DNA from 3 places in the Cupriavidus sp. 01L45 genome. Region 3 is predicted to be linked to each of the others. Evidence: predicted binding sites of a transcription regulator. Region 3 holds the regulator's gene; each other region holds the start of a gene.
What was found. The regulator sigma-54, encoded in region 3, starts transcription at its own class of promoters, with help from an activator protein. The targets are predictions, from matches to a motif close to TGGCANGNAANCTGCTTT.
Positions count from the first base shown of each region.

Region 1: the regulator sigma-54 is predicted to act here: its motif matches at 2,096-2,113, upstream of AC1DT6_RS17095 (circularly permuted type 2 ATP-grasp protein).
Region 2: the regulator sigma-54 is predicted to act here: its motif matches at 6,238-6,255, upstream of urtA (urea ABC transporter substrate-binding protein).

Region 1 covers NZ_JBFTSG010000022.1:79,352-89,269, reverse strand. The annotation lists gene edd (phosphogluconate dehydratase) at 1-1,331, shown strand, start outside; gene AC1DT6_RS17100 (gluconokinase) at 1,521-2,030, shown strand; gene AC1DT6_RS17095 (circularly permuted type 2 ATP-grasp protein) at 2,327-3,799, shown strand; gene AC1DT6_RS17090 (alpha-E domain-containing protein) at 3,894-4,847, shown strand; gene AC1DT6_RS17085 (transglutaminase family protein) at 4,887-5,711, shown strand; gene AC1DT6_RS17080 (proteasome-type protease) at 5,842-6,663, shown strand; gene AC1DT6_RS17075 (alpha/beta fold hydrolase) at 6,679-7,500, shown strand; gene AC1DT6_RS17070 (CTP synthase) at 7,651-9,303, shown strand; gene kdsA (3-deoxy-8-phosphooctulonate synthase) at 9,333-9,918, shown strand, end outside.
Region 2 covers NZ_JBFTSG010000015.1:78,896-87,830, reverse strand. The annotation lists gene AC1DT6_RS12635 (DUF1178 family protein) at 210-656, shown strand; gene AC1DT6_RS12630 (acyl-CoA dehydrogenase family protein) at 752-1,954, shown strand; gene AC1DT6_RS12625 (acyl-CoA dehydrogenase family protein) at 1,968-3,086, shown strand; gene AC1DT6_RS12620 (MaoC family dehydratase) at 3,194-3,643, shown strand; gene AC1DT6_RS12615 (MaoC family dehydratase) at 3,720-4,199, shown strand; gene AC1DT6_RS12610 (MFS transporter) at 4,277-5,578, opposite strand; gene AC1DT6_RS12605 (hypothetical protein) at 5,784-6,143, shown strand; gene urtA (urea ABC transporter substrate-binding protein) at 6,310-7,575, shown strand; gene urtB (urea ABC transporter permease subunit UrtB) at 7,766-8,935, shown strand, end outside.
Region 3 covers NZ_JBFTSG010000013.1:56,882-66,799, reverse strand. The annotation lists gene AC1DT6_RS11245 (KpsF/GutQ family sugar-phosphate isomerase) at 1-393, shown strand, start outside; gene lptC (LPS export ABC transporter periplasmic protein LptC) at 409-1,032, shown strand; gene lptA (lipopolysaccharide transport periplasmic protein LptA) at 1,222-1,866, shown strand; gene lptB (LPS export ABC transporter ATP-binding protein) at 1,903-2,688, shown strand; gene AC1DT6_RS11225 (RNA polymerase factor sigma-54) at 2,836-4,311, shown strand; gene hpf (ribosome hibernation-promoting factor, HPF/YfiA family) at 4,361-4,711, shown strand; gene ptsN (PTS IIA-like nitrogen regulatory protein PtsN) at 5,093-5,548, shown strand; gene hprK (HPr(Ser) kinase/phosphatase) at 5,627-6,598, shown strand; gene AC1DT6_RS11205 (PsiF family protein) at 6,772-7,140, shown strand; gene rapZ (RNase adapter RapZ) at 7,258-8,175, shown strand; gene AC1DT6_RS11195 (LON peptidase substrate-binding domain-containing protein) at 8,241-8,921, shown strand; gene mutY (A/G-specific adenine glycosylase) at 8,950-9,918, opposite strand, start outside.

The DNA of each region.
Region 1 (9,918 bases), on a different contig from region 3:
CGACGGGCCTGTCCAACAAGGAAAAAGCGCGCGTGCGCCAGCTCTACGCCACCGGCCAGGTCGGCCGCGAAGCCTTGCTGGAAGCCGAGTGCGAGGCCTATCACGGGGCCGGCACCTGCACCTTCTACGGCACCGCCAACAGCAACCAGTTCCTGATGGAGATCATGGGGCTGCATATGCCCGGCGCGGCCTTTGTGCATCCTGACAGCGGTCTGCGCGATGCGCTCACCGCCGCCGCCGCGCAACGCGCGCTGGCCCTGACGGCGCGGGGTGCGGACTACCTCCCGCTGGCGCGCATCGTTGACGAACGCGCCGTGATCAATGCCGTGGTGGGCCTGCTGGCCACCGGCGGTTCGACCAACCACACCATCCACCTCGTGGCGATGGCGCGCGCGGCCGGCATCATCATCGACTGGGACGACTTCGACCGCCTCTCGCGCATCACGCCGCTGCTGGCGCGGGTCTATCCCAACGGCGCCGCCGACGTGAACCATTTCCACGCCGCCGGCGGCGTGGCCTACGTGATTCGCCAGTTGCTCGACGCGGGGCTGCTGCATGAGGACGTGGAAACCGTGGCCGGGCACGGCCTGGCACGCTACACGCAGGAACCCGTGATGATCGACGGCGTGCTGCAGTGGCGTGACGGTGCGGCTACCAGCGGTGACGCGACGGTTCTGGCCACCGCGGCCGAGCCGTTCTCCGCCGAGGGCGGCCTGCGCTTGCTGCAGGGCAATCTTGGCCGCGGCATGATCAAGGTGTCGGCGGTGGCGCCGGAGCATCGGGTGGTGGAGGCGCCGGCGCGCGTCTTCGATTCCCAGGAAGGCTTGCAGGCCGCGTTCGATGCCGGCGAGCTGGCTGGCGATGTGGTCGCGGTGGTGCGCTTCCAGGGGCCGAACGCCAACGGCATGCCCGAGCTGCACCGCCTTACGCCGGTGCTGGGCGCGCTGCAGGATGCCGGCCACAAGGTGGCGCTGGTGACCGATGGGCGCATGTCGGGTGCTTCGGGTAAGGTGCCGGCTGTCATTCATGTGGGTCCGGAGGCACTTGCTGGGGGGCCCTTGTCGCGAGTGCGCGATGGCGACCGCCTCCGCGTGGATGCCGTCGCTGGCACCCTGGAATGGCTCGGTGGCGCCGACGGCGACGCCGACTTCGCGGCGCGCGCCTCGGCGGTACTGCCGGACGACGCTTTCGCCAGCTTCAGCGTCGGCCGCGGCCTGTTTGGCCTGTTCCGCCGCAATGCGCGGATAGCAGAAGAGGGCGGCAGCGCGCTGGACCTGTCCGAAGCCGACGCGCACGGCGCTGTCCAAACCGGCGCGGCCGTCGCACAATAGGCGGCGCGCCCCGATATTTGTGTCATTTGTGTCCCCGGCAGCCAACGGCTGGCGGGGACGACCCCGAGCCGGCCCATGCGGGTCCTATCATGGCTTCAGGGCCGTATGCTTCCGGACACTGCCGGCGGCCGGCGCGGGGACTACCGACAAGGATGGGCAAACCATCCGAACACGATCGCTGGAGCAGACATGATCTACATCCTGATGGGCGTTTCCGGCAGCGGAAAGAGCACCGTCGGCCAGATGCTGGCCGAGACCCTGCATTGCGGCTTTCACGACGCCGATGATTTCCACAGCGCCGCCAACAAGGCGAAGATGCACAACGGCATCCCGCTGACTGATGAAGACCGCTGGCCCTGGCTGGCCGCCATGCGCGCGGCGATCGATGCGGCCCGCGCCGAAGGCCGCACCCATGTGTTCACCTGTTCCGCGTTGCGCCAGACCTATCGCGACCGGCTGACGCCGCCCGACGGCGGCGTGACCTTTGTCTATATGAAGGGCGACGCCGCGGTCATCGGCGGTCGCCTGGCCGAGCGCAGCGAGCACTTCTTCAATCCGGCGCTGCTGCAGAGCCAGTTCGAAACGCTGGAGGAGCCGCGCGACGCGCTGGTACTCGATATCCGCCAGACCCCTGAAGCCCTGGTGCAGTACATCCTGGCCGAAGTGCCGGCATGCAAGGGTACGGCCGTGGCGCGTTAGCGCGGCGCGGTTGCCCCCGCCCGGACCGTTCCCGGGCGCCGTCTTGGTGCGAATTGAGGAGGGGCTGGCAGACATCTTGCTTAATCCATGTTTGATGGCGCGAATGCCCGCCGCTTGCGGCTTTCGTGGTCATAGGTATCCTATAGGTACAGCACTTCGAAGCATGACGACGGTCCGCGGCTGCGCCGCCGGGCTGCGGGTGGTGACCTCAAGGTGCTGTGCCGGGAACAAGAAGCCAATCAAAACGGGATCGCCGGCAGTTTGGGCGGCGCCCAAATCATGGGGGAACGGCCATCATGGCGGCGCGGTTTTTCGACGAGATGCTCGATTGGCAAGATGGCGTGGCGGCAGCGATCCACGCGGGAGAGTCCCTGCCGGCAGGTGCCGTGCGGGGGCATTACAAGCAGTTCGCGGACTGGCTGGCGCGACAGTCCGAAGGCACCATGGGCAACAAGCGCGCGGAGGCGGACCTGATCTTCCGGCGTGTGGGCATCACTTTCGCCGTGTATGGCGAAAAGGACGAGTCCAACAGCGGCACCGAGCGCACCATCCCGTTCGACGTGATTCCCCGGATCTTTCCCGCCAGCGAGTGGGCCACGCTGGAGCGCGGGCTGCGCCAGCGGGTCTCCGCGCTGAATCGCTTCATTCACGATATCTATCACGGCCAGGACATCATCCGCGCCGGCGTGATTCCCCCAGACCAGATCTACAACAACGCGCAGTACCGGCCCGAGATGCTCGGCATCGACGTGCCGCGCGATATCTATGCCCACGTTGCGGGCATCGACGTGGTACGCGCGGGCGAGGGCGAGTTCTACGTGCTGGAAGACAACCTGCGCGTGCCCTCCGGCGTCTCCTACATGCTGGAGAACCGCAAGATGATGATGCGGTTGTTTCCCGACCTGTTCGCGCGCAACCGCGTGGCGCCGGTGGCCCACTATCCGGACCTGTTGCTCGACATGTTGCGCGGGGTCTCGCCGCAGAACATCGCCGATCCCACCGTGGTGGTACTGACGCCCGGCATGTACAACTCCGCCTATTTCGAGCACGCCTTCCTGGCCCAGCAGATGGGCGTGGAGCTGGTCGAGGGCAGCGACCTGTTCGTGCAGGACGATCATCTCTACATGCGTACCACGCAGGGCCCGCAGCGCATCGACGTGATCTACCGCCGGGTCGACGACGACTTCCTCGACCCGCTGGTGTTCCGGCCCGATTCCACGCTGGGCGCGGCGGGACTGCTGTCGGTCTATCGCGCCGGCAACGTCACCATCTGCAATGCCATCGGCACTGGCGTGGCCGACGACAAATCGATCTATCCCTATGTGCCGGACATGATCCGCTTCTACCTCGGCGAGGAAGCCATCCTGAACAATGTCCCGACCTATATGTGCCGCCGTCCCGACGACCTGCAGTACGTGCTCGATCACATGGACGAACTGGTGGTGAAGGAAACCCACGGCGCCGGCGGCTACGGCATGCTGGTGGGCCCGGCCGCCACCCGCGCCGAGATCGATACCTTCCGCGAGGTCGTGCGCGCGCGTCCGGAGCAGTACATCGCGCAACCCACGCTGGCGCTGTCAACCTGCCCGACCTACGTCGAGTCCGGCATCGCGCCGCGCCACATCGACCTGCGCCCATTCGTGCTGTCGGGCAAGGACGTGCGCATGGTGCCCGGCGGATTGACGCGCGTGGCGCTGCGGGAAGGCTCGCTGGTGGTCAATTCCTCGCAGGGCGGGGGCACCAAGGACACCTGGGTGCTGGAGCGCTGAAGCGCGGCGCTCGCAAGGATTGTTTGAGATTCCCGCGCCGGCCGCCTCGATGCCGGCGGCGCGCGGGCGAACAGTGCAGTACGAGGGGACTGACATGCTTAGCCGCACTGCCGACCATCTGTTCTGGATGGCGCGCTACACCGAGCGCGCGGAGAATACCGCGCGCATGCTCGACGTGAATTACCAGACGTCGCTGTTGCCGCAATCCGCCGAGGTGGCGGAGCAGGGCTGGTGGGCCATGCTCGATATCTCCGAGCTGACCACGGTGTTTGACGAGAAGTACGGCCTGCTGACGCGCGACGATGTGATCGACTTCATGGTGCGGGACATGACCAATGTCTCGTCGATCATGAGCTGCCTACGCGCGGCGCGCGAGAATGCGCGCGCGGTGCGCGGCTCGCTGACCACCGAGGTGTGGGAGACCATCAACACCACCTGGCTCGACGTGCAGCGCATGATCGCTGACGGCATTCTGTCCGACGATCCCGCGCAATTCTTCGAGTGGGTCAAGTTCCGCTCCCACCTGGCCCGTGGCGTGCAGTTCGGCACCATGCTCAAGGACGATGCTTTCCATTTCATGCGGCTGGGTACGTTCCTGGAGCGCGCCGACAATACCGCGCGGATCCTCGATGTGAAATTCCAGGCCGGCACGCTGGACGACAGCGATCCCAATCGCGACGCCAACGATTTCTATCATTGGGCGGCGGTACTGCGCTCGGTGTCCGGCTTCGAGGTCTACCGCAAGATCTACCGCACGGTGATCACGCCCGAGCGCGTGGCCGAGCTGCTGATCCTGCGCCCGGACATGCCGCGTTCGCTGGTATCGAGCATGGACGAGGTGGTGGCGATCCTGTCGCTGGTCGGGAACCAGCATTCTTCGGAGACCGAGCGGCAGGCTGGTAAACTCCACGCCGATTTGAAATACGCGCGCATCGACGACATCTTCGCCGTCGGGCTGCATGCTTACCTGACCAGTTTCCTGGAGCGCATCGGCGACCTCGGCAACGGCATCAGCCGGGATTTTCTCGTGCCGCTGCTGGCTGCCTGAGCCACTTCACGTGGGAGGTTGTGCCGGCCTCGCCATATCGTGAAATACAAGATTCATCACAAGACGGTTTACCGTTACGCCGAGCCGGTCCGGCGCAGCGTGCACGAACTGCGGCTCGCGCCGCGTTCGGGCCCGTTGCAGGCCGTGCAAGGCTGGCAGCTATCGGTGCCGGGCAACCTGTCCGAGGCCCGCGACGGCTTTGGCAATATCGTTCACAGCTTTACCGTGGCGGGCCCTGCGCATACGCTGGTGATCGAGGCAGGCGGCGTGGTGGAAGTGACGCCGCCCGCCGGCGGAGAAGTGCCGCTTTTCTGCGATGCGCCGCCGGCGGGCGAGGCGCGTGTCTCGCCGCTTTACTACCTGGGCAGCACGCCGCTGACCGCCGCGCATCCGGAAATGTTACGTTTTGCCTCGCCCTACCTGGCGGCGGGGCACGAGGTGCCGGCCCTGCTGGCTCTGGCCGGTGGCATAGCCGAGCGGGTGCGGTACAAGGCAGACAGCACGGATGTGGGCACGTCAGCCAGCGAGGCCTTCGGGCTGGGCAGCGGGGTTTGCCAGGATCAGGCGCAAGTGATGGTGGCATGTTGCCGCGCCCTCGGTATTCCGGCGCGCTACGTCAGCGGCTATTTCTACGACCCGGCGGCCTCCGAGTTGGCCAGCCATGCCTGGGCCGATGTCTGTGTGGACGTGGACAGGGAGCTGTGGTGCAGTATCGACGTGACGCACGCTTGCCTGAGCGACACGCGTCATGTCCGGCTTGCGGTCGGGCGTGATTACCGCATGGCCGCGCCGGTGAGAGGCATTCGCGAGGGCGGCAGCGGCGAGCAGCTGGCGGTCGAGATTGCCATTGCACCGCTGCAGTGAGCGAGGTGGTGCGAAGCGCACCAGGAATGGGCGTGATACGGTGTTCCAGCCGCGCAGGGGCGGCGCTAGAATGCGGCCTGGCTCCGGGCAGTGCGCCGGGCGGGGCCGTGCACCATAACAAGACGAGATCATGACGTACTGTGTAGCCATGCGGCTGGATGCCGGTCTGGTGTTCCTCTCCGATTCCCGCACCAATGCCGGGGTCGACGCGATTTCGACCGCGCGCAAGATGACTGTGTTCGAGGAGCCGGGCGACCGCGTGATGGTGCTGCTGACGGCGGGCAACCTGGCGATCAGCCAGGCGGTGCGCCAGATACTCGCAGAAGGCCGCGACGAGAAGCGCTCCCTGTGGACCGCGCGCGATATGTTCGAGGCGGCCGCCATCGTTGGCGACGCGGTGCGCCAGGTGCACAAGCACGATGCCCACGCCCTGCGCGAGGCTGGCATCGAGTTCAATGTGAGTCTGATCTTCGGCGGGCAGATCCGTGGCGAGCGGGTGCGCCTGTTCCATGTGTACGCGGCGGGGAATTTTGTCGAAGCCACGCCCGAGAACTGCTATTTCCAGATCGGCGAGGCCAAGTACGGCAAGCCCATCATCGATCGCGTGGTGGAACCCACGCTGCCGCTTGGCCAAGCCGCCAAATGCGCACTGATCTCGATGGACTCCACCCTGAAATCCAATATCTCGGTGGGCCTGCCCCTGGACCTGCTGGTCTACGAGGCCGATTCGCTGCGCGTGACCCGCTTCGTCAATATCGACGAGAAGAACGCCTACTTCCGCATGATCCGCGATACCTGGGGGCATCGCCTGCGCCAGGTCTTCGGCGAGATCAACGATCCGGAATGGGATGCCTGCGCCCCGGCGGAGTTTCCGCTGGCGCGCCAGGGCGAAGGCGACCGCTGGGGGCAGCCGGTGCGCGCCACGCGCGAACGCGCCGGCACCCAGGACTGAGGGCGGATATCCCAGATGCGTGACATCCTGCATTTTTCGCATGCCAACGGCTTTCCCGTCAGCACCTACCGCAAGCTGTTCGCAACGCTGGAAGACGATTTCGAGATCCGCGCCGTGGACCGATACGGCCATGACCCGAAGTTCCCGGTCACGCGAGAGTGGCCGCACCTCGTCGATGAGTTGCTGGCTTCCGTGGAGCAGAAGTACCGCGAGCCGGTGTGGCTGGTGGGGCATTCGCTCGGTGGCTTCCTGTCGCTGATGGCCGCGCTGCGGCGCCCGCAATGGGTGCGCGGCGTGGTGATGCTCGATTCGCCCGTGATCGCCGGCTGGCGTGCCGCCTTGCTAAAGGCCGGCCAGCGCTTCGGCCTGGACGAACGGCCCGGCCCCGCGGCGGTGACGCGGCGGCGCCGCACCCACTGGCCGGGTGCCGAGGCGGTCTGGGAACATTTCCGTTCCAAGCCGGTATTCGCGGCCTGGGATGAGGAGGTGCTGCGCGACTACGCCATGCATGGCACCGAGCCGACCGGCAACGACGCCGAGCGCCGCCTGCGTTTCGAGCGTGAGATCGAGTACCATATCTACCGCACCCTGCCCACCAGCCTGGGCTCGCGCGTTGCGCGCGGCGCGCCGGTGCCGGTCGGCTTTGTCGCCGGCACGCAGTCGCGCGAAGTGCGGCAGTGCGGGCTCGGCGCCACGCGCAAGCTGGTGGGAGAGCGCCTGCGCTTTATCGAGGGCGGGCATCTTTATCCGATGGAGCGGCCCGGCCAGACGGCCGGATTGATCCGCGATCTCGTCGGCGAAATGCGGGGCAATTCGCCCGCGGCCGCGCGTCCGTAGCCGGGGTCAGGCAGGGGCAGCAGCGAGGGCCGGGGTGCGAAGCGGCGAATGCGTCTCAGCGGTTGCCGGGCAAGGCGACTTGTCGCAAATGCGGCGCTGCAGCAGCCAGGCTCTCATGTATAATCCCGATTTCCCCGGCAAGCTCGGTTTATGACCAAATTCGTCTTCGTCACCGGTGGTGTCGTCTCTTCGCTCGGCAAGGGCATCGCTGCTGCTTCGCTCGCGGCCATTCTTGAGTCGCGCGGCCTCAAAGTCACCCTCCTCAAGCTAGATCCCTACATCAACGTCGATCCCGGCACGATGAGCCCCTTCCAGCATGGCGAGGTGTTCGTCACGGAAGACGGTGCTGAAACCGACCTCGATCTCGGCCACTACGAGCGCTTCGTCTCGGCCAAGATGCGCAAGTCGAACAACTTCACCACGGGCCAGATCTACGAGTCGGTGATCCGCAAGGAACGCCGCGGCGAGTACCTCGGCAAGACGGTGCAGGTAATCCCGCATATCACCAACGAAATCCAGGCCTTCATCGAGCGCGGCGCGGCTGCGTCGCACGGTGGCAAGGCGGACGTCGCGCTGGTGGAAATCGGCGGCACGGTGGGCGATATCGAATCGCTGCCGTTCCTGGAAGCCGCGCGCCAGATGAGCCTGCGCATGGGCCGCAACCACGCTGCCTTCGTGCACCTGACGCTGGTGCCGTTCATCGCCAGCGCCGGCGAGCTGAAGACCAAGCCGACCCAGCACTCGGTGCAGAAGCTGCGTGAAATCGGCATCTCGCCGACCGCGCTGCTGTGCCGCGCGGACCGCCCGATCCCGGACGAAGAGCGCGCCAAGATTTCGCTGTTCTCCAATATCCCGCAGGAAGCCGTGATCTCGGTCTGGGACGCGGACAGCATCTACAAGATCCCGCAGATGCTCAACGAGCAGGGCCTCGACCGCCTGATCTGCGAGGAACTGCGTATCGACCCGAAGCCGGCAGATCTCTCCATGTGGCAACGCCTGGTCAATGCCCAGGAAAATCCGCAGCATGAGATCACCATCGGCATGGTTGGCAAGTACGTCGACCTGACCGAGTCGTACAAGTCGCTGATCGAAGCGCTGCGCCACGCCGGCATGCATACCGCCACCCGCGTGAACATCGAGTACATCGATTCGGAAGAGCTGGAATCGGGCCACCTCGAAGTGCTCAAGCCGCTGGACGCCATCCTGGTGCCGGGCGGTTTCGGCAAGCGCGGCACGGAAGGCAAGATCCGCGCGATCCAGTACGCCCGTGAGAACAAGGTGCCGTACCTGGGCATCTGCCTGGGCATGCAGCTGGCCGTGATCGAATTCGCCCGCCATGTGGCGGCGATGGCCGATGCCAATTCGACCGAGTTCAACCTGGAAACCGAACATCCGGTGGTGGCACTGATCACCGAATGGGTCGACCGTGAAGGCAAGGTGGAGGAGCGCTCCGCCGAGTCCGACCTGGGAGGCACCATGCGCCTGGGCGCGCAGCGCGTACCGGTCAAGCCGGGCACCAAGGCAGCCAGGATCTACGGCGAAGAAGTCAACGAGCGCCATCGCCATCGCTACGAGGTCAACAATCACTATGTGCCGACGCTGGAAAAGGCGGGCATGGTGATTTCGGCTCGCACCCCGACCGAAGACCTGCCCGAGATGATGGAACTGCCGGAAAGCATGCACCCGTGGTTCGTGGGCGTGCAGTTCCACCCGGAATTCACCTCCACCCCGCGCGATGGCCATCCGCTGTTCAAGGCCTACGTGGAAGCGGCGCTGGCCAGCCAGCAGAGCAAGGCGGGCTGAGCCCCGGCACCGCAAGCAGGAGACTAGTGATGAAACTCTGTGGATTTGACGTTGGCCTGGACCGGCCCTTCTTCCTGATCGCCGGTCCGTGCGTGATCGAGTCCGAGCAGATGGCGCTGGATACCGCCGGCGAGCTCAAGGCGATCACCGGCGAGCTCGGCATCCCGTTTATCTACAAGTCCTCGTTCGACAAGGCCAACCGCTCGTCGGGCAGGACCTTCCGCGGGCTGGGCATGGAGAAAGGGCTGGAGATCCTCGCCACGGTCAAGCGCGAGATCGGTGTGCCGGTGCTGACCGATATCCACGAGATCGACGAGGTCAAGCCGGTGGCGGCGGTGGTCGATGTACTGCAGACGCCGGCCTTCCTGTGCCGTCAGACCGACTTCATCCGCGCGTGCGCGCAGAGCGGCCGTCCCGTCAATATCAAGAAGGGACAGTTCCTCGCGCCGCATGACATGAAGAACGTCATCGACAAGGCGCGCGACGCCGCGCGCGAGGCAGGGCTGCCGGAAGACAGCTTCATGGCTTGCGAGCGCGGCGTTTCCTTCGGCTACAACAACCTGGTCTCCGATATGCGCTCGCTCGCGATCATGCGCGAGACCGGCGCGCCGGTGG
Region 2 (8,935 bases), on a different contig from region 3:
TCGCCGCCCAAAGAAACAGCGCCCCAACGCATCCCACCCCCCATAAGCGTAAAATCCCTCTTTAGCCGTGTGATTGCAGCCATACCTCCTCACCCCCCCGCCCAAGGCTTTCCCACCAAGGGCCCCGTTATGGCCGCAAAAAAATTAGCACGACCGTTCACAAAATTCCGTTTCGCGGATACTATAGCTTTCGACGGGCTGGAAACATCATGAAGGTGCTCGACCTGCGCTGCGCGCAAGACCATCGTTTCGAGGGCTGGTTTGCTTCGGAGGACGATGCGCAATCGCAGATTTCGCAAAATCTCGTCCAATGTCCGGTCTGCGAGGACCATGCCATCACCCGGCTGCCCAGCGCGCCGCGCCTGAATCTTTCGGGAGCGGTCGCCGCGCCGGCTGGCAGGCCAGCCGAGGCGAAAGCCCCGGCGCCGGCAACGCTGCAGTCGCTTTACCTGAAGGCGGTAAAGCAGGTGCTGGCGCAGACCGAGGACGTGGGCGAACGCTTTGCCGAAGAGGCCAGGCGCATGCATTACGACGAAGCGCCGGAACGCGGGATCCGCGGAACGGCTTCGCCGGACGAAGTGCAGGCGCTTGCCGACGAAGGCATCGATACTTTCCAGCTCGTGGTGCCGGATGCGCTCAAGCAGACGGCTCACTGAATAGCGTCCTGTGCCCGAGGCAGTGCTCTTGCCGGCGCATGACGCGCTAGCTAGAACAATTTGCCGGTCTCACACCGGCATCACTGGAGACGGGCATGGATCTCAACTATTCGGCGTCCGACGATGCTTTCCGCGCCGAAGTGCGCGGCTGGCTGGAGGCCAACCTGCCGGCGGAAATCAGCAGCAAGATTCTGAACCACCGCCGCCCCAATCGCGACGATCTGGTGCGCTGGCACAAGCTGCTGGCCGGCCGCGGCTGGTCCGCGCCGCACTGGCCGGTCCAGTACGGCGGTACGGGCTGGAACGCCACGCAACGCCATATCTGGGACGAGGAAAATGCCCGCGTCGGCGCACCCGGCGTGCTGCCCTTCGGCGTGGCCATGGTCGCGCCCGTGATCATGAAGTACGGCAGCGAGGAGCAGAAGTCGTACTACCTCCCGCGCATCCTGGATTGCACCGACTGGTGGTGCCAGGGTTACTCGGAGCCGGGTTCGGGTTCCGACCTCGCATCGCTGAAGACCCGCGCCGAACTGACCTCGGACGGCAAGCACTACATCGTCAACGGCCAGAAGACCTGGACCACGCTCGGCCAGCACGCCGACATGATCTTCTGCCTGGTCCGCACCGATCCCGAAGCCAAGAAGCAAGAGGGCATTTCCTTCCTGCTGATCGACATGAAGACGCCGGGCATCACCGTGCGCCCGATCATCATGCTCGACGAAGAGCATGAGGTGAACGAAGTGTTCTTCGACAACGTCCAGGTGCCGGTGGAAAACCGCGTGGGCGAGGAGAACCGCGGCTGGACCTATGCCAAGTACCTGCTCGGCCATGAGCGCACCGGTATCGCCCGCGTGGGCAACTCCAAGCGCGAACTGGGTTTCCTCAAGCGCGTTGCCAAGCAACAGCAGAAGAACGGCCGCCCGTTGCTGGAAGATCCGCTGTTCGGCGCCAAGGTTGCCGCGCTGGAAATCGAACTGATGGCGCTGGAACTGACCGTGCTGCGCGTGGTGTCGAGCGAGAGCGCCGGCAAGGGCCCCGGCCCCGAGGCCTCGATGCTCAAGATCAAGGGCACGGAAATCCAGCAGATGCTGACCGAACTGATGGTGGAGGCCGTCGGCCCCTATGCCCAGCCGTTCGACACCGCCTACCTGGAATGCGAACACGAGCACGCGGTGACCGGCTATGACGATGCCGCGCCGCTCGCCGCTTACTACTTCAACTATCGCAAGACCTCCATCTACGGCGGGTCCAACGAAATTCAGAAGAACATCATCAGCCAGATGATCCTGGGGCTGTGAGGAGACACGCGATATGAACTTCAATCTCAGCGACGAACAGAAGCAACTGGCTGACGCCGTCCACCGCTTCATCGACAAAGACTACGATTTCGAAACCCGCAAGAAGGGCATCAAGGCCGAAGCCGGCCATAGCGATGCCGCCTGGGGCGCTCTGGTCGAGCTCGGCCTGACCGCGCTGCCGGTGCCTGAAGCGCAGGGCGGCTTCTCGGGCACGCCCGTCGACATGATGGTGGTGATGCAGGAACTGGGCCGCGGCCTGGTGGTCGAGCCGTACTTCGCCACCGTGGTTGCCGCATACGCGCTCAAGCTGGCCGGCGGCCAGGACGCGCTGCTGGAGCAGGTCGCCGCCGGTGAGCTGAAGCTGGCGGTTGCCTTCAATGAGCCGCATGCACGCTATGCGCTCAACGACGTGCGCGTGACGGCCAAGGGCGGCAAGCTCAACGGCCGCAAGGTCGTGACCATTCACGGCGCGCAAGCCGGCAAGCTGGTTGTCTCGGCTCGCACCAGCGGCGCCGATGCCGATACCAATGGCATTTCGCTGTTCCTGGTGGACCCGAAGGCAGCTGGCGTCAGCATCACCGACTACCGCACCATCGACAACCTGCGCGCTGCCGATATCACCTTCAAGGACGCGCCGGGCGAACTGCTGGGCACCGAAGGCGCCGCGTTTGCGCTGATCGAGCAGGCGGCCGACTACGCCGCCGTGCTGCTGTGCTCGGAAGCGGTGGGCGTGATGGATGCGCTCAATGCGGCGACGCTGGAATACGCCAAGACCCGCCAGCAGTTCGGCGTGCCGATCGCGCGTTTCCAGGCGCTGCAGCATCGGATGGTGGAGATGTTCATCCACGCCGAGCAATCGCGCTCGATCACGCTGCTGGCCGCCGCCAAGTTCGACGAGGCCAGCCCGGAAGAACGCCGGCGCTTCGCCTCCGCAGCCAAGGCACGCGTGGGCCAGGCGGCTCGCTCGGTCGGCCAGGAAGCGGTGCAGATCCACGGCGGCATGGGCGTCACCGACGAACTGCCGGCGGCGCATATGTTCAAGCGCCTGACGCTGATCAACACGACCTTCGGGGATGTCGATCATCACCTGGGCCGCTTTGCGACACAGCCCGGTTTCCTGGAAACGGTCTGATCCAGGTTGAGTAAAAGAACCGCGCCGGTTGTTCCAGGCGCGGTTTTTTGTTATGCATTGTCCTCGCTACATGGACATCGCCATAGCTTTCGTTGACGGAGCCATTCATGCCCACCCTCTATTTCGAAGACTTTAGCGTCGGCAGCAAGCGCGATCTGGGGTCCCACCTGGTGACCGAGGAAGAGATCCTCACCTTTGCCCGCCAGTATGATCCGCAGCCCTTCCATATCGACAAGGATGCCGCGCAGAAGAGCATCTACAAGGGCCTGATCTCCAGCGGCTGGATGACCTGCTCGATCATGATGCGCCTGCTGGTGGACAACATGACCAGCAAGGCGGCCAGCATGGGCTCGCCCGGTGTGGACGAAATCCGCTGGCTCAAGCCGGTTTACGCGGGTGACACGCTGAGCGTATCGCTGGTCGTGCTGGATGCGCGCGCCTCGTCGTCCAAGCCCGATCGCGGCGTGGTGCACACCCAGTGGGAAGCCACCAATCAGCGCGGCGAACTGGTCTGCACCGTCAAGGGCATGGGTATGTACGGCCGCCGCCCAGCCTGAAAGCGCTTGCACCGGGGCAGCACGCACCTCGATTGAATCCCGGCCATCCCGGCCATCACAACAACTAGGAGACACCATGCGTACCATCGCTTCGCTCGAAGAACTGGAAAGCCTGCAGGGCCAGGAAGTGGCCGTCAGCGACTGGATTGAAATCACCCAGCAGCAGGTCAACCTGTTCGCCGAAGCCACTGGCGATCATCAATGGATCCATGTCGACGTGGAGCGCGCCCGGCGCGAGTCTCCGTTTGGCGGCCCGGTAGCGCACGGCTTCCTGACCCTGTCGCTGCTGCCGGCCTTCATGCACAACGCGATCGACATGCCGGGCGTCAAGATGGGCGTCAACTATGGCCTGAACCGTGTGCGCTTTACCGCGCCGGTACCGGTGGGCAGCCGCCTGCGCGCCCGCGTGAAGCTGCTGTCGGTGGAGCGACTGGAGCCGCTGCCGAACGCGCCCGCGCTGGTCGGCGCCCAGTCGAACTGGGAAGTCACCGTGGAGCGCGAAGGCAGCGAGCGGCCGGTGTGCGTCGCTGAGTCGATCAGCCGGCGTTATTCGTAATCACTGAAGGCCACCGCCGCAACGGGTGCGCGGCGGCCGCTGCCTGGTGGGGTTTGCCCGCTGAGCGGGGGCCGGGCTCAGGCGGGCGAGCGCGCCGCCGTCATGTCATGCGTGGCCGCCGCCAGGGCCTTGGCCGAGCGCTCGGGATTCAGCCAGCACAGGCCGATCACGCCGGCCACCATCAGCAGCATGGCGTTGATCGTGAATCCCACTTCGAAGCCACCGATCATGCCGTGGCGCTGCACCAGTTGCCCCACCACGGCCGGGGCCAGGATGCCCGCCAGCGTGATCAGCGCCGTGTGGATGGACAGCACGCTCCCGCGCTGGGCCTCCGGTACGATCTGCGCCAGCATCGCCGGCGTCAGCGCGAAGCCCACGGGGGGCAGGCATGCCGCCACGGCAATCAGCAAGGTCTTCGGGACGGGGGCCAGCGTTACCGACGCGATCACCAGGTACACGCAGCCGCCCACCAGCGCGGCGATCGAGATGATCACGCCGCGCGCCAGCCGCGACGACGCGCCGCCGCGCAACATGCGTTGCGACAGCCAGCTAAGGATCAGCGTGACGGGCATGGCCGAGGCCACGATGGCCGCATACCAGCGCCCGGTGGTGACCGGGTCGAAGCCGAGGCCTTTCTCCAGGTAGGCCGGCAGCCAGGTCAGCCCCAGCGCCAGCGCCCAGTACGCGCAGAAGCCGATGGCCAGGCAGGAAAGCACGGTCGGGTCGCGGAAGATGCGGCGATAGGGCAGCCGCACGGGCATGGCCGCGGCGCCGGGGCGCCGGTCGCTCGCCTGCGCCAGCGGCCCCTCGCGTCCCACGCAGAGCCACATCGCACTCCATGCCGCGCCGATGGCGGCGAGGATCATGAAGTTGGCGCGCCATCCCCAATGCATCGTCACCAGCGGGATCAGCAAGCCCGCCAGCAGCAGGCCCGCCGTCGCGCCCTGGTTGACCACCGCCACCGGCAGATTGCGCTTGTGGTCGGGAAACCATTTGAATAACGCATGCACGGAGATCGGGAAGGCCGGGCCCTCGGCCGCGCCAAGCAGCATGCGGCACAAGAGAATGGTCATGGCCGAGGTGGCCAGCGCCAGCGGTATTTGCAGCAGGGCCCACGACAGGCCCATCGCCAGCAGCAGCCAGCGCGTGGCCACGCGATTGGACAGAAATCCCACCAGCACGGTGGACAGCGAAAACAGCCAGAAGAAGCTGCTGGCGATCAGGCCGAACTCCGCCGGCGGCAGCTTCAGGTCCGCCATCAGCGGCACGGCCACCATGCCCAGCACGATCTTGTCGAGGAAGTTGATCAGCGACAGCCAGGTCAGCATCGAGGCCATGGCCCAGGCGCTGCGTGGCTGGTATGACGGAAGTGTGGTCATCGGTTTGCCTGGAGGCGTTGCTGGTTGGGATGGGATGTTCAAAAAGCCGGCTTGATGGTTCCGTTCAATCCAGGTGCTGCGCGATCAGTGCCATAGCGGACGTGCCCGAGCGGGCCGAAGCGCTCGGGGATTTCCGGCTGTGGCAAGCATGCGCTGGACCGGTCCAGGCTTTGGCGCGAAGGAGAAGCGGTGCAGGCGGGAGGGAATGTCGCAGCCGCGGCCCGGACAGGTGTTGTCGCGCCAGGTGCCGCCCACCGTGCCGGCATTCCCGAAGACGACGAAGGTATCGATGCAGGCTTGCCTGAGCCGGATGCCCATGCACATGTCGGCCACACTCGCGCCGATGATGACGATCTGGTTCCCTGGCGCCGCTGACGCGTTCAATGGGTTGTCTCCGTCGTGCTGTTTTCTGCTTGTCTGCGCAATATGCGGCAAGGGCACGGCGCGCAAGCGAACGGCCACCATAGAGCCGATTCGGGATTCGGGCAAGTCACGCCGCAGCATGCGCGCCGGCGGATGCCCCAATCTGATTCAGCCGCTGACGCCGCACTGGCTTGGTGCGTGACGTATCCGCACTATCGTGGTGCGGCATGGCGCGTGGCCGCCGCCGGAGGCTCGCCAGGCGGTGTGTGCAACCATGTATACAAGCTTGTATGCCATGGCATGCTAGTTGCAGAAGGTGTACCCGGGGTGCGTTGTTCCTTATCCAACACGACAATCTGGGAGCTGCAATGAAAAGACGTGACATGCTGAAACTGTCGGCGGTAGCCGCCGCGGCATTCTTCGCAACGGCAGGTGTTAGCCCGCTGGCATTGGCGCAGTCCAAGGAGCCGATCAAGGTCGGTATCCTGCATTCGCTGTCCGGCACCATGGCCATTTCCGAGACGTCGCTCAAGGACGTGGCGTTGATGACGATCGACGAGATCAACAAGAGCGGTGGTGTGCTTGGCCGCAAGCTTGAGCCGGTCGTGGTCGATCCCGCTTCCAACTGGCCGCTGTTCGCCGAGAAGGCGCGCCAGCTGATCACCAAGGACAAGGTTGCCGTCACCTTCGGCTGCTGGACCTCGGTTTCGCGCAAGTCGGTGCTGCCCGTTTATGAAGAGCTGAACTCACTGCTGTTCTACCCGGTGCAGTATGAAGGCGAGGAGATGTCCAAGAACGTCTTCTATACCGGCGCCGCACCCAACCAGCAGGCCATTCCCGCCGTGGAATACCTGATGAGCAAGGAGGGCGGCGGCGCCAAGCGCTTCTTCCTGCTGGGCACCGACTACGTCTACCCGCGCACCACCAACAAGATCCTGCGGGCCTTCCTGAAGAGCAAGGGCGTGGCGGACAAGGATATCGAAGAGGTCTACACGCCGTTTGGCCACAGCGATTACCAGACCATCGTCGCCAATATCAAGAAGTTCTCGCAAGGCGGCAAGACCGCGGTGATCTCCACCATCAACGGCGACTCCAACGTGCCTTTCTACAAGGAACTGGGCAACGCCGGCCTCAAGGCCAAGGACGTGCCGGTGGTGGCGTTCTCTGTCGGCGAGGAAGAGCTGCGCGGCATCGACACCAAGCCGCTGGTGGGCCACCTGGCCGCATGGAACTACTTCATGTCGGTCAAGAACCCGGAAAACGAAGCCTTCAAGAAGCAATGGGCGGCATGGGTCAAGGCCAACAACCTGCCGGGCGGCGACAAGCGCGTGACGAACGACCCGATGGAAGCCACCTACGTGGGCATCCATATGTGGGCGCAAGCCGTGAAGAAGGCCGGCACCACCGATACCGACAAGGTGCGCGCCGCGATGTATGGCCAGACCTTCAAGGCGCCGGACGGCTTCACGTTGACCATGGGCGAGAACCATCACCTGTACAAGCCGGTGATGATCGGCGAGGTCAAGGGCGACGGCCAGTTCACGGTGGTGTGGAAGACGCCGAAGGCAGTGCGCGCGCAGCCGTGGAGCCCGTTCATCGCGGGTAACGAAGGCAAGCCGGACAAGGTGATGTAAGACCGCGGGCGGGCCTGCGTCGAGAAGACCGCGCCCGCAAGCTGTCCGGTGTTTGTTCTCCGCCTTCGGGAGAGGGGAGCAAACCGACTTTGTTTCACTGCCGCGGGCCGCTTCAGGGCCGCGGCGCAAAGCAAAACCCGTCACGCCGACCAAGGTGGTCGCGCGCTTCCTGCGCGCGATCGCAAACCTTATGCACCGACCCTTATCGTTCTCTTTCGCTTCACGGTTGCGCGCCATGCTGGCAGCGTTGCTGCTGCTCGCCGCGTGCCCGCTGTGGGCCGCGCCGCTGACGCAGGCCGACCTGAAGCCACTGGCCGAAGACGACTTCGATGCCAAGACTGCCGCCATCACCGCGCTCACCAAGGCGCCGGTGGCGGAGGCGGGCCCCATTCTCAAGGCGCTGCAAGACGATACGCTGCAATACGCGCCCGGCGTCGGCATGGTGCGCCAGGACGGCGACAAGCTGGTGGACGCCATCAGCGGCAAACCGGTCACGGTCAAGCCCGATGCGCTCGAAGCGCTGACCCTTAACAACAGCCTGCGCGCGCTGGTGGACAGTGCCGCCAGCAGCACGCTGCTGCAATCGCCCGATGYGGCGGTGCGCACGCAGGCCGTCAACACGCTGCTGGACCAGCCCGGCAGCGCCTCGCGCCCGGTGGTGGAAGCCGCGCGCAAGGCCGAGGCCGATGCCGGCCTGCGTGCCAAGCTCGATGTGATCTGGGCCAATATCGTGCTGGCCGAGGGCAATCGCGACGAACGGCTGGAAGCCATTCATATTCTCGGGCGCGACAGCAATCCGCAAAGCCGGCAGAAGCTGCAGCCACTGCTGGAGCGTGACGAAGCCGGCAAATACCGCGAGCCCGACGCCGAACTGCGAGGCGCCGCCCAGCAGGCGCTCGATGCCCTGCGCGGCGACCAGCGCCGCGCCGAACTCATCGGCAACCTCTTCGCCGGCCTGAGCCTGGGCAGCGTGCTGCTGCTGGCCGCGCTGGGCCTGGCCATTACCTATGGCCTGATCGGCGTCATCAATATGGCGCACGGAGAATTCCTGATGATCGGCGCGTACGCCACCTATATGGTGCAAGGCGTATTCCGGGCGCATTTCGCCGGTGCCTTCGACTGGTACCTGCTTTTTGCGCTGCCAGCATCGTTCCTGGCATCGGCCGTGGTTGGCTTCGTGCTGGAGCGGCTGGTGCTGCGCCATCTCTACGGCCGTCCGCTGGAAACGCTGCTGGCGACGTTTGGCGTGAGCCTGCTGCTGATGCAGGCGGTGCGCACGCTGTTCGGCGCGCAGAACGTGGAAGTGGCCAATCCCTCCTGGATGAGCGGTGGCGTTGAATGGCTGCCGGGGATGGTGTTG
Region 3 (9,918 bases):
CGCAAGCTGCTGACCCATGTGCGCGACGTCATGCGCAGCGGCAACGCAGTGCCCAAGGTACGCGAAAGCACGCCGCTGGCGCAGGCCCTGATGGAAATCACCCGCAAGGGCATGGCCATGACCGCGGTGGTGGATCCGGACGACCACCTGATCGGCGTCTTCACCGACGGCGACCTGCGCCGCCTGCTGGAAACGCCGCGCGACTGGAAGACCGTGCCCATCAGCGAGGTGATGCACCGCTCGCCGCATACGGTGGGGCCGGACCAGCTGGCGGTGGAAGCCGTGCAGGTCATGGAGGCGAACCGCATCAACCAGATGCTGGTGGTCGATGCCGACCAGCGCCTGGTCGGTGCCCTGCACATCCACGACCTGACCCGCGCCAAGGTCATCTGAGGGCACCCACAAACTATGCGGGATATCCTGTCCTCCCTGAGCCGGCTAGGAATGCGCGCCTTGCCGCTGCTGTTGATGGCGCTAGTGGCGGGCAGCACTTTCTGGCTGGTGCAGGTCAATTCCCCGAAAGAAGCCGCCACCGGGCCGGTGGGCAAGAAGCATGAGCCCGATTACTACATGGTCCGCTTCTCCGCCACCGAACTGGCCGAGGACGGCAACACCAAGATGCGGTTCACCGGCGACAAGATGATCCACTTCGAGGACGACCAGACCTACGAAGTGACGCGTCCGGCCATGCGCGCCTACGAAATCGACCGCCCGCCTGTCACGGGCCACTCCGATCGCGGCACGATGAACGCGGCAGGCTCGGTGATCGACCTGTTCGGCAATGCCTTTATCGTGCGTGCCCAAGGGCCGGACCCGGCCAAGGATCCGCAGATGACAGCCGCCTCGGAGTATTTCCAGGTGCTGATCAACGATGACATCGTGAAGACCGACAAAGCCGTCAAGCTGACCCGCGGCCCGTCGGTGATGACGGCAAACGGGCTGATCTTCAACAATGTCACCCGCGAAGTACAATTGCTGGGTAACGTACGCGGCACCATTATTACGGGGCCGCCGGCGAGTCCCGCGAAGTAGCCCAGATAACAAAGACCCGAGAGGCTGTTGCCAGATGAAGCGAAGCAGTGCTGGCCAGGCGAGCGGGCGCAAACGGTACCCAGGCGGGTGCCGCCCGCGCAGCCCCGCCCGCCTTGCCCGGAAACAGCCGCCAGGAAACGAAGCCGCCCGCGGGCCACAGCCGTCCGCGCCAACCGCCATCACGCCAACATGAATTCACTCCTGACGACATCGTCCTGTCGCCGCCGCAGCACGGCCGCTTTGCTGACGCTGGCAGCCGTCCTCGGCCTCACGCTGGCCGCGCCCGCCAGCGCGGAGAAAGCCGACCGCGAGAAACCGCTGGTACTGGAAGCCGACAACGCCAGCTATGACGACGTCAAGCAGGTTTATGTGCTGACTGGCAACGTGGTGCTGACCAAGGGCACCATGGTGTTGAAATCCGACGCGGCCGAAGTGCGCACCGATCCCGAGGGCTACCAGTACGCCGTGGCTACGTCCAAGGGCGGCAAGCAGGCTTATATCCGCCAGAAGCGCGACAACGTCGACGAATACATCGACGGCTGGGGCGACCGCATCGAGTATGACGGCAAGCAGGAACTGTCCAAGCTAATCGGCCGCGCACGCATGGCGCGGCTGGCCGGCGCCAAGCTGGTCGACGAGATCCGCGGCGCAGTGATCACCTACGACAGCCGCAACGAGTTCTACACCGCCAGCGGCGGTACGGAGAACGCGACGGCGGGCAGCCCGTCCGGTCGCGTGCGCGCCGTGTTGTCACCGCGCCAGGAGCAACCCGCCAGCGGCGCCGCCGGCGCCCCGCTGCCGCTCAAGCCTGCGCCCGCCCCCGTCAATCCCTGACGCCGCCGCGTCGCCCGATCCACGGATTCAGCCTTCATGACCGTTACCCAAACCGCACCCTCCCAGCCCGCCACCCTGAAGGACAGCAGCACGCTGGTCGTGCGCCACCTGAAAAAGCGCTACGGCTCGCGCACGGTGGTCAAGGATGTGTCCCTCGACGTAAAGAGCGGCGAGGTGGTCGGACTCCTGGGGCCCAACGGCGCGGGCAAGACCACCTCCTTCTACATGATCGTGGGACTGGTGGCACTGGACGAGGGCGACATCGTGCTCGACGACAAGCACATCAGCGGCCTGGCCATTCACGAACGGGCACGCATGGGCCTGTCCTACCTGCCGCAGGAAGCTTCGGTGTTCCGCAAGCTGAATGTGCAGGAGAACATCCGCGCGGTACTGGAATTGCAGATCCAGGACGGCAAGCCACTTGGCAAGGCCGAACTCGAGCGCCGGCTGGACACGCTGCTCGATGACCTCCAGATTGCCCACCTGCGCGACAATCCGGCGCTTTCGCTGTCAGGCGGCGAACGCCGCCGCGTGGAAATCGCCCGCGCCCTGGCCTCGGCGCCCCGCTTCATCCTGCTAGACGAGCCCTTCGCCGGCGTCGACCCGATCGCGGTGGGCGAGATCCAGCGCATCGTCAGCTTCCTCAAGGCGCGCAATATCGGCGTGCTGATCACCGACCACAACGTGCGCGAGACGCTGGGCATCTGCGATCACGCCTACATCATCAGCGAAGGCGCCGTGCTGGCCTCGGGCCGGCCTGAAGACATCATCGCCAACGAGTCGGTGCGCAAGGTCTACCTGGGCGAGAATTTCCGCATGTAACGCGGCGCGCCACAGCAAGCGGCAGCTGCGGCGACCTTGTGCCCAAGGTGGCTCCGGTGTCGCCTTTTACCCTGCAACGATCACGGCGTCATCAGCGATAGCAATTTCCGTTCCACCGGCACGGAAGTTGGGCATAAAATAGGTCGCATGAAACCGTCGCTACAGCTCCGCCTCTCGCAGCATCTCGCGCTCACGCCGCAACTCCAGCAGTCGATCCGGCTGCTGCAACTGTCCACGCTCGAACTGCAGCAGGAAGTGGAACAGGCGCTGACCGAGAACCCTTTGCTCGAACGCGAGAACGACTGGCTCGACAGCCCGTTGCGCGTTGCCGCCGACGGCTCGGTCAACATGCAGAGCGCTCCCGCGCCGGCGCCCGCCGACGGCCAGGGCACCAGCGAGAACCGCCCCGACGGCGCGCCCGAGGCCGAAGACAGCTATTCCGACAGCAACGAGGACTACGGCAACGACTGGAGCCTCGACGACTTCGCCCGCCGCCCGCAAGGCGACGACGACGAAAAGACCCCGATGCAGTTGCGCGACGCCGAACCCACGCTGCGCGAACATCTGATGGAACAGCTCGCGCCGCTGAAAATTTCGTTGCGCGACAAGGGGCTGGCCATCTTCCTGGTCGAGTCGCTGGACGACGACGGCTACCTGAGCGCCTCGCTCGAGGAAATCTGCAGCGAACTGYCGGATGAACTTGAATTCGAGGTCGACGAGATCCACGCCGTCCTTACCCTGCTGCAGAGCTTCGATCCGCCTGGTGTCGGCGCACGCAATGCGGCCGAATGCCTGGCGCTGCAATTGCGCCGCATCAAGCACCCGCAGCGCGACCTGGCGCTGACCATTGTCACCAATCACCTGGAACTGCTCGCGGTGCGCGACTACACGCGCCTGAAAAAAGCGCTGCAGGTGGACGAGCCGGAATTGAAGTCGGCGCATGAACTGATCCGCTCTCTGGCGCCTTATCCGGGCCATGCGTACAGCCGCCCCGAAGCCGACTTCGTCGTGCCCGATGTTTTTGTCCGTAAACTGAATGGCGGCTGGATCGCGCAGCTCAATCCGGATGTGATGCCGCGGCTACGTATCAACGACATGTACGCGCAGATATTGCGCGGTGCAAAAGGCGATGCGGGTGCTGCGGGACTGCAGCAAAAACTGCAGGAGGCACGCTGGTTGATCAAGAATATCCAGCAAAGGTTCGACACGATATTGCGCGTTGCACAAGCTATTGTCGAACGTCAAAAGAACTTCTTCACCCACGGTGAAATTGCGATGCGCCCCTTGGTTTTGCGGGAGATTGCCGATACACTGGGTTTACACGAGTCCACCATCTCTCGGGTGACTACCAATAAATACATGGCAACGCCGATGGGGACTTTCGAGCTGAAGTATTTCTTCGGCAGTCACGTATCCACAGAAACCGGCGGCGCGGCCTCGTCAACGGCAATTCGTGCGTTGATCAAGCAACTGATAGGAGCCGAAGACGCCAGGAATCCCTTGTCCGACAGCCGGATTGCCGAATTGCTCGGCGAGCAAGGCTTCGTAGTGGCACGACGCACCGTTGCCAAATACCGCGAGGCGCTCAAGATTCCGGCAGTTACTCTCCGCAAGACTTTGTAGCCGAGTTGCATCGCCTGCCTGGTGCAACTCTTTCAGAAGGAGAAACGCTATGAACTTCAAGATCAGTGGACACCACTTGGACATCACGCCCCCGCTGCGTGAGTACGTGGAAACGAAACTGGAGCGTATCGTCAGGCATTTTGATCAAGTCATTGGCGTAAGTGTGCTGCTCTCTGTCGACAATACAAAAGAAAAGGACCGGCGGCAGTACGCGGAAATCAATCTACATCTCAAGGGCAAGGACATCTTTGTCGAAGCGCATCATGAAGACCTGTATGCCGCTATCGACGCGCTCGTCGACAAGCTCGACCGGCAGGTGATTCGCCATAAGGATCGCGTGCAAAGCCACGACCGCGAAGCGGTCAAGTATCAGATGGCCGCATCGCAGATGCAGCAATGACCGTGCCTGGTGGCCCACAGACCGGGCCGCCGGTGTCACTCCCTTGAAACCGGAATCAAGCCGCGCCCATAGCGCGGCTTTTTCGTTCCTGGCGCTCATCCGGGACCACGCGGGGGATTCCGCAACGCATATGGACCGGTGTATGCTGTGCAATACATAGTTCTCAAGCTCAACGATTTTTCCGTGCACGCGGCACCGCTTCCGCGCATCGGGTATTGCAATGCACAAGGCGGGGGCGGGCCTGCTCTATAATGGCCAGACGCCCGACACCGGCAGGGGGACACCCGGTGAAACTTCGGACCTTGGTTTTTTCTTCTTTTTTGCCCGGCGCGATGCCTCCCGGCCCCGGGCCTGCTTACTAGAAAACCCTGCGCATTCCACATGAATCGTTTGGCTAAATTGCTGCCACCCGGCAACATCAACCTCGACGTCAGCGTCACCAGCAAGAAGCGCGTGTTCGAACAGGCCGGGCTCCTCTTCGAGAACAACCATGGCGTGGCGCGCGCTACCGTGACCGACAACCTGTTCGCCCGCGAATCGCTGGGGTCCACTGGTCTTGGCGCCGGGGTTGCCATTCCGCATGGCCGCATCAAGGGACTGAAGCAGCCACTTGYCGCCTTCATGCGCCTGGCCGAGCCGATCCCCTTCGAATCTCCCGACGGCAAGCCGGTAGCGCTGCTGATCTTCCTGCTGGTGCCCGAACAGGCCACCCAGCAACATCTGGAGATTCTCTCGGAGATCGCCCAGCTGCTGTCCGACCGCGAGATGCGCGAAGGACTGGCTACCCTGCCCACCCCCGATGACGTGCACCAGTTGCTGACGCAATGGCACCCCTGACCGGCCTCGGCGATCTTTACGCAGGCGAGCGGGGCAATTGTCCCCGCTGTCTGAAAGCTCGCTCCTGAAAGCACCCGCATGGAACTCACTGGCGTCACCTCGCAGTCGATCTTCGACGACAACGCAGCCGATATCAAACTCTCCTGGGTAGCCGGTCTGGAAGGCGCCGACCGGGCGTTCGATGTCGAGTTCGCACGTGAAGCCACTTCCGCGGCCGATCTCGTCGGCCACTTGAACCTGATCCACCCGAACCGGATCCAGGTCCTGGGCAAGCCCGAGATCACGTATTACCAGCGTCTCGACGACGAGATGCGCAAGCGCCAGATGGGTGAGCTGATCCTGCTGGAACCGCCCTTCCTGGTGATTGCCGACGGCATGGAGCCACCGCCCGACCTGGAACTGCGCTGCACGCGTTCCTCCACGCCCTTGTTCACTACGCCGGTGTCCTCGGCGGCGGTGATCGATCACCTGCGCCTCTACCTGTCGCGCATTTCCGCGCCACGCGTGACCATGCACGGCGTATTCCTCGACATCCTCGGCATGGGCGTGCTGGTGATGGGTGAATCCGGCCTGGGCAAGAGTGAGCTCGGCCTGGAGCTGATTTCACGCGGACATGGGCTGGTGGCGGACGATGCCGTGGATTTTGTCCGGCTCGGACCCGATTTCATTGAAGGCCGCTGCCCGCCCCTGCTGCAAAACCTGCTTGAAGTGCGCGGCCTGGGCCTGCTCGACATCAAGACGATCTTTGGCGAGACCGCGGTGCGCCGGAAGATGAAGCTGAAACTGGTGGTGCAGCTGGTGCGCCGCAACGACGGCGAATTCGAACGCCTGCCGCTGGATTCCCAGTATCTGGATGTGCTCGGCCTGCCCATCCACATGGTCAAGATCCAGGTGGCGGCCGGCCGAAATCTCGCCGTGCTGGTCGAGGCCGCCGTCCGCAACACCATCCTGCGCCTGCGCGGCATCGACACGCTGCGCGATTTCATGGACCGCCAGCGCGCCGCGATGCAAGCCGATGTGGCATCGCGGGGCCAGGGCCGGCTACTCTAGGCAGCCAGCGCCGTGCCTGGGCTGTTTCAATTGATTGCATTCGTCCGCGCTTCCGTCGTCAACGCGTTTGGGGCACAGGCCGTTTTGTGCAGTAATGGACATTGAGCCCAGCCCGAGTTGCCGCGCCGACATGGCCAGCAGCCATGAAGTTTTCCACAGCCAGGAGAGCAAGCATGAAGAGAATGATCGCGATGTGCGTGCTGGTAGCCCCGCTTTTCGCCAGCGGCGCCTTCGCCCAGAATGCACCGGCCGCAGCAACCGCAACGCCCGCGGCACCCGCAACGTCCGCAAAACCGGCAGCACCGGCGGCGCCCGCGGCGACAAACTCCCAACAGGACAAGATGAAGGCCTGCAATACGCAGGCCGCCGGCAAGAAGGGCGACGAGCGCAAGGCCTTCATGAGCGACTGCCTCTCCAACAAACCCGCCGCCGCTCCCGCCAAGAACAGCCAGCAGGAAAAGATGACGGCGTGCAACAAGGACGCTACCGGCAAGAAGGGCGACGAGCGCAAAGCCTTCATGAGCGAGTGCCTCTCCAAGTAAGCCCCCGCGTCACTTAGCATGCGGACATGCGAAAATGGCGAACCCTTCGGTTCGCCATTTTTGTTGGCGCCTCGCCGTCATGACGGCGTCATCACCTGATGTTATGCTTGTCGTGCTATGCGCATCATACTTATCACCGGAATCTCCGGCTCCGGCAAATCCGTTGCCTTGAACGTACTGGAAGACGCAGGTTACTACTGCGTTGACAACCTGCCGGCTCAGTTTATTCCGGCGCTGGCCCAGTATCTCGCAAGCCAGGGTTACACCCATCTTGGCGTCGCTACCGACATCCGCAGCCGCGAATCGCTGGACGAATTGCCCGGCACGCTGCGCAACCTCGCCTCCGAACACCAGGTCCGGGTGGTTTTCCTGACCGCCAATACGGATGCGCTGGTGCAGCGATACTCGGAAACGCGGCGGCGCCACCCGCTGTCGATGCGTATCGACAAGGCGACCCTCTCGGCCAATGCCGAACCTGCGGGCGTTGCAGACAATGCGCTCGATGCGCCATACAACGACACGTCCCTGATCGAAGCCATCGAGATGGAGCGCGAGCTGCTCAGCCCGCTGGCGGAGGCCGCGCACCGTATCGACACCAGCAACGTGCGCACCAATACGCTGCGCGCGTGGATCAAGGAATTCGTGCGCGGCGATGACCTGAAACTCACCTTGCTGTTCGAATCGTTTGGCTTCAAGCACGGCGTGCCCAGCGATGCCGACCTGGTGTTCGATGTCCGCTCGCTGCCCAACCCCTACTACGACCTGGCCCTGCGCCCGCTGACCGGACGCGACGAGCCCGTGATCGACTTCCTGCAGAGCCAGCCGATGGTGCTGGCCATGGCCGATGACATCCGCGCCTACGTGGAAAAGTGGCTGCCAAGTTTCATCGCGGACAATCGCAGCTACCTGACCGTCGCCATTGGCTGCACGGGCGGCCAGCACCGCTCCGTGTACATCGCTGAAAGACTTGCCAACTATTTTCGCGCCCATGGTAATGTGCTGGTGAGACACCGCGAGCTCGCACCCGGCGGCTGAAGGCCGCAGCTGCAGGTTTCGCGGCCAGGCTCGGCAATTCCCGCCCGAAACTCTGCTGGCTCAGCATGTCCTCACACGCCACGCCCGGCTCATCCGCTTCGACCACCGCTTCGTCCGGTACATCGTCGGTACCGCCTGCGCTGGATGGCCTGCCGCTGTTTCCGCTGCACACCGTACTCTTTCCGGATGGCCTGCTGCCGCTGCGCGTTTTTGAAGCACGCTATGTGGATATGGTGCGCGCTTGCATGCGCGATCACACACCTTTCGGCGTCTGCCTGATCGCCAGCGGCAACGAGGTCGCCCGCCCCAATGAACCCACCATGCCCGAGACCATCGGCTGCCTGGCGGATATCGTCGACTGCAATATGGAGCAGCTTGGCGTGCTGCTGATCAGTGCGCGCGGGCGCCAGCGCTTCCGGCTGATAGGCCACAGTGTGCGCGCCGATGGTTTGCTGGTGGGTCAGGCGGAATTGCTGCCGCCCGACATCATCGACTGCAAGCTTGAACTGCTGGGCGAATGCCTTGCTGTGCTGCGCCGTATCGTCGCCTCGCTCCACGCGGAGCATCCGGGCAAGCTTCCGTTTGCAGAGCCGTTCCTGTGGGATGACCCGAGCTGGGTGGCCAATCGGCTATGCGAGTTGCTGCCCGTGCCGCTCAAGGCCAAGCAGATGCTGATGGCGCTGCCGGACGCGGGGATGCGGATCGAGATCGTGCACAAGTACATGCGTCAACACCATATTCTCTGAGCCTCCCACGCGGCAAAGGGCTTTAGCTTTAGAACAATCCCCCCAGCGCCTGTGCTTCGAGCAGCTTGCGCACCGGTGCCGGTGTGCCCACCGCATCGAGATCGTCCAGCGAGAGCCAGCGTAGCGGAGTGCCATCGGCTGCGTCGTGGGCGCTCAGGCCGGTGACGTCCACGCGGATGGCGCGGATCAGCAGGCGGAAGTGGGTGAAGACGTGGGTGAGTTCGCCGACCATGCTGGCGGTGCCGGGCGTGCCGAAATCGCGGGCGCGTTCGCGGGCGGCGTCTTCGGCCAGTTCGGCATCGAAGGGCACGGTATCCACCGGCATTTCAGGCAGGCTCCAGAGGCCGCCCCAGATGCCGCTGTCGGGTCGCAACGCCAGCAGGACTTCACGGCCGCGCCGGACCAGCAGCATGACGGTGCTGCGCTCGGGAATGGCGGCACGCGGTTTCGGCGTGGGCAGCGCGGCGGTCAGGCCGTCCCGGCGCGCCACGCAGTCGCTGGCCAGCGGGCACGACGCCGCGGCAGCAAGGCAGGCCGGCTTGCCGCGCGAACAGACGGTGGCGCCGAGATCCATTACGCCCTGGGTATAGGACACCATGTCCTCGGCCTGTCCAGGCCCCTTCGGGGGCAACACCTCCTCCGCGATTTGCCACATGCGGTTCTCCACCGCCTTGACGCCCGGATGGCCGTGGATGCCGAAGAACCTAGCGAAGACGCGCTTGACATTGCCGTCCAGGATGGGGGATCGCACGCCAACACTGAAGGCGGCCACGGCCGCCGCGGTCGAGCGGCCGATGCCGGGCAGCGTCACCAGCACCTCGGGATCGGTAGGAAACACGCCGCCGTGCTCGCTCATCACGCTCTTGGCGCAGCGGTGCAGGTTGCGCGCGCGCGAGTAATAGCCAAGCCCTGCCCAGAGCGCCATCACCTCGTCCGCGCTAGCCTCCGCCAGAGCGGCAACGGTAGGCAGGCGGCCGACGAAACGCTGGAAATACTC